2 regions of the Comamonas sp. F1-6 genome follow, and region 1 is predicted to be linked to the other one. Evidence: riboswitches for the same ligand, from Rfam matches in the RefSeq annotation. Region 1 holds a riboswitch; the other holds the start of a gene.

Region 1 (3,414 bases):
GCGCGGCATTGCCGAAGACATCGATGGCGCGGTCAAACACCTTGAAGCCGAACATATAGTCCAGCACGTTGCGGATGACCACACCGCCCCCCAGCGCCCAGACAAAGGTAGGCAGCTGGATGGCCGTGCCCTTGGTCAGGCCGGTCATGAATTCGGCAAAGGCCAGGCAGCCAGCGAAAAGGGCCAGTGTTTCCACTGCAGCATCAGCCGTGATCAGGCGCGGGGCCTTGTTGGGTGACTCGAAGTTGGCGACCTCGCTGCCTTCGCTCACCGTGGGAGCATCGGCGCGCAGTTGTTCGGACTCGGTCAGCGGCTGGGCCAGCTGATGGCGCGTGATCAGCCGCTTGGCCAGCGGTCCACCCAGCAGGCCGCCGATGACCAGGCCGAAAGTGGCGCAGGCAATGCCCAGGGTGGTGGCTCCCGTGAGACCGTATTGGTTTTCCAGCACCGAGCCCCAGGCTCCGGCCGTTCCGTGGCCGCCTACCAGTGTGATGGAGCCTGCGACCAGGCCGATCAACGGGTCCAGTCCCAGCACGGTGGCCAGGCTTACGCCCACGATGTTCTGCATCATGATGAAGACGGCAATCACGCCCAGGAAGATGAACAGCGCAGAGCCGCCCTCACGCAGCTTCGCGAAGTTCGCACTCAGGCCGATGGACGAGAAGAACACCAGCATGAAAGCCGACTGCAGACTGCCCTCGAAGCTCAGCGCCAGTCCCGTGGTCTGATGCAGCATGAAGATGATGGCCGCCACGACCAGGCCGCCGGAGACAGGCTCGGGAATATTGAAGTCGCGCAGAAAGCGGATATGTCTTGTCATGAGCTTGCCAAGCATGAGCACAAGCACGGCCATGATGAGGGTGTAGTACGCGCCGAAGGTCACGTTCATAGGATCTCCTGGGTGTTCCATGCGAGGGCTGAATGGCCTGCCTGGTCATGGCTGGCAATCGGCTGTGCACGGCTGAGCACATGGACCAGACATTTGCTGTCGATGGTGCCAAAGACTCAAAGATAGGGGCTGTAGGTGCTTGTCCACTCATGGCAGGCGGCCCCGTCGGTGCCGGGCTGCCTGAGAGCAGGAAAGCGATGTGCGCCATTCCTTGCGGATGCGCACCATGCCGGGAATATGCTTGAAATGAGATGGTTGCATTCGTGTTTTGCGAAATTACCTTTTGCCCTGCTCCTGTTTTTGGGGTGTGGAAAGTCGAATCTGCTATAGCCGTTCGCAAAGAGCTATCCTGCACAGCCGCGGGGCAAAGCGCCTTGAAGCCCCGATTGCCCGCCCTCGCCGTAGAATGACGGGCTTCACCCCGAGGAGCGCTGCAGCCGGTCATCCCAGAGATGTTTGACCCGTCAGGCTCGGGGTCGCAGATCCGGTCGACGATCTGCTGGCACTCACAACGGCGCTCACCTGTTTTCGATTCTGTTTCTGGTTTTCACACAGGTGAGCTGATGTCCGCTGCTACCCCTTCCACTGCCATTCCTCCCATGCGCCTGTCGGGCCTGGAGCCCGTCTTCATCGGCGATGAGACGCTGTTCGTCAACGTGGGCGAGCGCACCAACGTCACCGGCTCCAAGGCCTTTGCGCGCCTGATCCTCAACGAGCAGTACGAAGAGGCTCTGGCCGTGGCGCGCCAGCAGGTGGAAAACGGCGCCCAGGTGATCGATGTGAACATGGACGAGGCCATGCTGGACAGCAAGGCCGCCATGGTGCGCTTTCTGAACCTGATTGCCTCTGAGCCCGATATCGCCAAGGTGCCGGTGATGGTGGACAGCTCCAAGTGGGACGTGATCGAGGCCGGTCTGCGCTGCCTGCAGGGCAAGGGCATCGTCAACTCGATCTCCATGAAGGAGGGCGTCGAGGAGTTCAAGAAGCACGCCAAGCTGGTCAAGCGCTATGGCGCTGCCGCCGTGGTGATGGCGTTTGACGAAAAAGGCCAGGCCGACACCTTTGCGCGCAAGATCGAGATCTGCGAACGCGCCTACCGCATTCTGGTTGACGAAGTGGGCTTCCCGCCCGAGGACATCATCTTCGACCCCAACATCTTTGCCGTGGCCACCGGTATCGAAGAGCACAACAACTACGGCGTCGATTTCATCGAGGCCGTACGCTGGATCAAGCAGAACCTGCCCGGTGCCAAGGTCTCTGGCGGCGTCTCCAATGTCTCGTTCTCGTTCCGTGGCAACGACCCCGTGCGCGAGGCCATCCACACGGTGTTCCTCTATCACGCAATCGGGGCAGGCATGGACATGGGCATCGTCAATGCCGGCATGGTCGGTGTGTATGACGACCTGGAGCCCCAGCTGCGCGAACGCGTGGAGGATGTGGTGCTCAACCGCCGCCCCGATGCGGCCGAGCGCCTGCTGGAGATCGCCGACAGCGCCAAGGGCGCGGCCAAGGACGACAGCAAGAAGCTCGAGTGGCGCGGCACGCCCGAGGCACCGAAGACCGTGGGCGAGCGTCTGTCGCACGCCTTGGTGCACGGCATCACCGACTTCATCACCGAAGACACCGAAGAGGCCTACCAGCAGATCGTGGTGCAGGGCGGCGGCCGCCCGCTGCACGTGATCGAAGGCCCGCTCATGGACGGCATGAATATCGTCGGCGACCTGTTCGGCGCCGGCAAGATGTTCCTGCCCCAGGTGGTCAAGTCCGCGCGCGTGATGAAGCAGGCCGTGGCCCACCTGGTGCCCTATATCGAGGAAGAGAAGCGCCAGCAGGAAGCGGCGGGCCTGGACGTGACCAGCAAGGGCAAGATCGTCATCGCCACCGTCAAGGGCGATGTGCACGACATCGGTAAGAACATCGTCACCGTGGTCCTGCAGTGCAACAACTTCGAAGTCATCAACATGGGCGTGATGGTGCCCTGCCACGAGATCCTGGCGCGTGCCAAGGCCGAGGGGGCGGACATCATCGGTCTGTCGGGACTGATCACTCCCAGCCTCGAAGAGATGCAGTATGTGGCCGGCGAGATGGACAAGGACGACTACTTCCGCATCAAGAAGATTCCGCTGCTGATCGGCGGCGCGACCTGCTCGCGCGTGCATACGGCCGTGAAGATTGCCCCCAAGTACGACGGCCCTGTGGTCTATGTGCCCGATGCCTCGCGCTCGGTCAGCGTGGCGCAGAGCCTGCTGGGCGACGGCAAGCAGGCCTATCTGGACGAGCTGAGCGCCGACTACGACAAGGTGCGCACCCAGCATGCCAACAAGAAGAAGACGCCGCTGTGGACGCTGGAGCAGGCCAGAGCCAATGCCGCCGTGGTGGGCCATGTGCCTGTGGTGCCGCGCACCCTGGGCCGCCGCGTGTTCAAGAACTTCGACTTGGCCGAAATTGCCCAGTACATCGACTGGGGCCCGTTCTTCCAGACCTGGGATCTGGCGGGTCCCTACCCGGCCATCCTCGACGATGAG
Region 2 (3,414 bases), on a different contig from region 1:
CGCAGCAGACCCAGATCGCCATGGAGGGCGAGCGCATGCGCAACACCTTGCTCTCGGCCGTCTCGCATGATCTGCGCACGCCGCTGACGGGCATCCTGGGCGCGGCCCAGGCGGCCTTGCCACATGCGCCGCAGGGGCCGGCGCATCACATGCTGGTTCAGATCCGCAATCAGGCGCAGGCGCTGCAGCAACTGGTGGACAACCTGCTGGCCATGGCGCGTCTGCAGCAAGGCGGCGTGCAGCTCAAGCGCGAATGGCTGCCGGTGGACGAACTGGTGGGCAGCGCGCTGGCGCAGATGCGCGAGCGACTGGCCGCTCATGCGCTGCAGACCTCGCTGCCGGCCGATCTGCCCTTGCTGCAGCTCGATGCCGTGCTGATGGAGCGTGTGCTGGTCAATCTGCTGGACAACGCCATCAAGTACACGCCCGAAGGCACGACGATCACCGTGGCAGCCAGCGTGGCCGACGGCGACTGCGTGCTGAGCGTGCAGGACGCGGGGCCGGGCCTGCCCGTGCATCTGTCTGCTGAGCAACTGTTCGAGCCGTTCACGCGTGGGCAGGCGGAGAGTGCCGTGTTCGGCATGGGGCTCGGCCTGGCGCTGGCTCAGCGCATCGTGCAAGCCCATGGCGGCAGATTGCGGGTTGCACAGGCAGAGCCCGGGCCGGGCACCATTTTCAGCGTACACCTGCCTGTGCCCGAGCAGCCGGCCATGGACGAATGAGCCGACAATCCCGTGCATCACATGCAAATCCGAACATGACAAGCGCCGCACCCCGCATTTTGCTGATTGAAGACGACGCCAGCATCCGCCGCTTTGTGCGCCTGGCATTGGAGGACGAAGGCTGGCAGGTGTTCGAGTCAGAAACCGCCAGGCGCGGCCTGATCGAGGCCGCCAGCCGCCAGCCCGACGCCGTGGTGCTGGACCTGGGGCTGCCCGATGCCGATGGCAAGACCGTGATTGCCGAGTTGCGCGCCTGGAGCCAGTTGCCGATTCTTGTCCTGTCCGCGCGCGAGCGGGAAGAGGACAAGGTGGCGGCGCTGGACGCCGGGGCCGATGACTACCTGACCAAGCCCTTTGGCGTGCCCGAGCTGCTGGCCAGGCTGCGCGTGATGCTGCGCCGCCGCCAGCAGGCGTCGGCGTCAGACAAGCCCGGCAGCTGTGCGCGTTTCGGCGCGGTGGTGGTGGATCTGGCGGCGCACGATGTCAGGCGCGACGGAGTGGCCGTGCACCTGACGCCCATAGAGTTCCGCCTGCTGGCGGCCCTGATTGCCGGCCATGGCAAGGTGCTGACCCACCGCCAGCTGTTGCTGCAGGTCTGGGGCGCTGAATATCTGGACCGCCCCCACTATCTGCGCGTGCACATGGCCAATCTGCGCCAGAAGATAGAGCTCGATCCGGCCCAGCCCCGGCATCTGGTAACCGAGTTGCAAGTCGGTTATCGCTTGGTGGGCCTCGAAGGCTGATTCCTTTATAATCGCCGTCCATCCGAGGAGCGTTGCAGCGTTCCCCCGGCCAGCCATGAGCTGGTCTGCGCGGGGCGTGAGGCTCGGATTTCATCCCGCAACGACGCTCGCCCACGCTTTCTGTGCGGTGAGCCGGTTTATTCCCCCTCTGCTGCAGAACGTGGTTTTTCATTCAAGATTTGGAGAAAACCATGAACGCTGCCGTGCGCTTCAACCCCGCTGATTCGGCCATTACCGATATTTCCCTGGCTGCCTGGGGCCGCAAGGAAATCAGGATCGCCGAAACCGAAATGCCCGGTCTGATGGCTGTGCGTGAAGAGTTCGCCGCTGCCCAGCCCCTGAAGGGCGCGCGCATCACGGGCTCGCTGCACATGACCATCCAGACCGCCGTGCTGATCGAGACGCTGACGGCACTGGGCGCACAAGTGCGCTGGGCCTCGTGCAACATCTTCTCGACCCAGGATCACGCAGCTGCCGCCATCGCCGAAACCGGCGTGCCTGTCTACGCCATCAAGGGCGAGTCGCTGGAAGACTACTGGAACTACACCCACTCCATCTTTGAATTCGGCGCTGCCGGCACCGAAGGCGAAGGCCCCAACATGATCCTGGACGACGGCGGCGACGCCACCATGCTCATGCACCTGGGCAAGCGCGCCGAGAAGGACCTGTCCGTGCTGGCCAACCCCGGTTCGGAAGAAGAACGCATCGTCTTCGCCGCCATCAAGGCCAAGCTGGCCGTGGACCCCACCTGGTACAGCCGCAAGTCGGCCCAGATCATGGGCGTGACCGAAGAGACCACCACCGGCGTGCACCGCCTCAACGAAATGTCGGCCAAGGGCACGCTGCTGTTCCGCGCCATCAACGTCAACGACTCGGTGACCAAGTCCAAGTTCGACAACCTGTACGGCTGCCGCGAATCGCTGGTGGACGGCATCAAGCGCGCCACCGACGTGATGATCGCCGGCAAGGTGGCCTGCGTGGCCGGCTATGGCGACGTGGGCAAGGGCTCGGCCCAGGCGCTGCGCGCACTGTCGGCCCAGGTCTGGGTGACCGAGATCGACCCCATCAACGCCCTGCAGGCCGCGATGGAAGGCTACAAGGTCGTGACCATGGAATACGCTGCCGACAAGGCCGATATCTTCGTGACCACCACCGGCAACAAGGACATCATCCGTCACGAGCACATGGTTGCCATGAAGGATCAGGCCATCGTCTGCAACATCGGTCACTTCGACAACGAAATCGATGTGGCTTCGATCGAGAAGTACAAGTGGGAAGAAGTGAAGCCCCAGGTGGATCAGATCGAGTTCCCCGACGGCAAGAAGATCACCTTGCTGGCCAAGGGCCGTCTGGTGAACCTGGGCTGCGCCACCGGCCACCCCAGCTTTGTGATGTCCAACTCCTTCGCCAACCAGACCCTGGCGCAGATCGAGCTGTTCACCCGCCCCGACGCCTACGAAGTGGGCAAGGTTTATGTGCTGCCCAAGATCCTGGACGAAAAGGTCGCCCGCCTGCACCTGAAGAAGGTCGGCGCCATGCTGACCGAACTGAGCGACGAGCAGGCCGCTTATATCGGCGTGAGCAAGCAAGGCCCTTACAAGCCTGAAACGTATCGCTATTAACTCCCCCTTAGGCGCTTTGCGCCTTCCCCCTCTCTGGCTTCGCCGGAGGGGGACGACAGCCTCGCTGGGGCAGTCCTCGCTGCGAGGCGGCTCTTGCTCGCTGTCCCTTGTTTGGTGTGCGCCAGTATTGAGGCTGTGTTGATTTATTTGATAGCTTCTTGCGCTTGTCGTATCTTGATTTCAGATGAATTTCTGTCTGAAATTAAGACAGGGTAAGCGCAGGCAGCTATAAAAAAACAGATTATCTTGCCTGCAGCGTATGGCTGCGGTTGATTTCAAAGGAAGCGACGCTATGCGCGCAGATGTTTTTTTGGTTGAAGCAGGTCA

The links. A riboswitch is a leader RNA that binds a small molecule or an ion and turns the genes downstream of it on or off. The one in region 1 is predicted to bind S-adenosylhomocysteine.
Region 2: linked by a shared signal. The riboswitch ahead of ahcY (adenosylhomocysteinase) and the one ahead of metH (methionine synthase) in region 1 are both predicted to bind S-adenosylhomocysteine.

Annotation. Positions count from the first base shown of each region.
Region 1 is NZ_JBCPWN010000005.1:184,725-188,138, reverse strand. It holds gene gltS (sodium/glutamate symporter) at 1-889, opposite strand, end outside; S-adenosyl-L-homocysteine riboswitch at 1,307-1,416, shown strand; gene metH (methionine synthase) at 1,453-3,414, shown strand, end outside.
Region 2 is NZ_JBCPWN010000012.1:79,411-82,824, reverse strand. It holds gene AAIL66_RS13920 (sensor histidine kinase KdpD) at 1-722, shown strand, start outside; gene AAIL66_RS13915 (response regulator) at 758-1,465, shown strand; S-adenosyl-L-homocysteine riboswitch at 1,484-1,581, shown strand; gene ahcY (adenosylhomocysteinase) at 1,657-3,087, shown strand; gene AAIL66_RS13905 (TlyA family RNA methyltransferase) at 3,380-3,414, shown strand, end outside.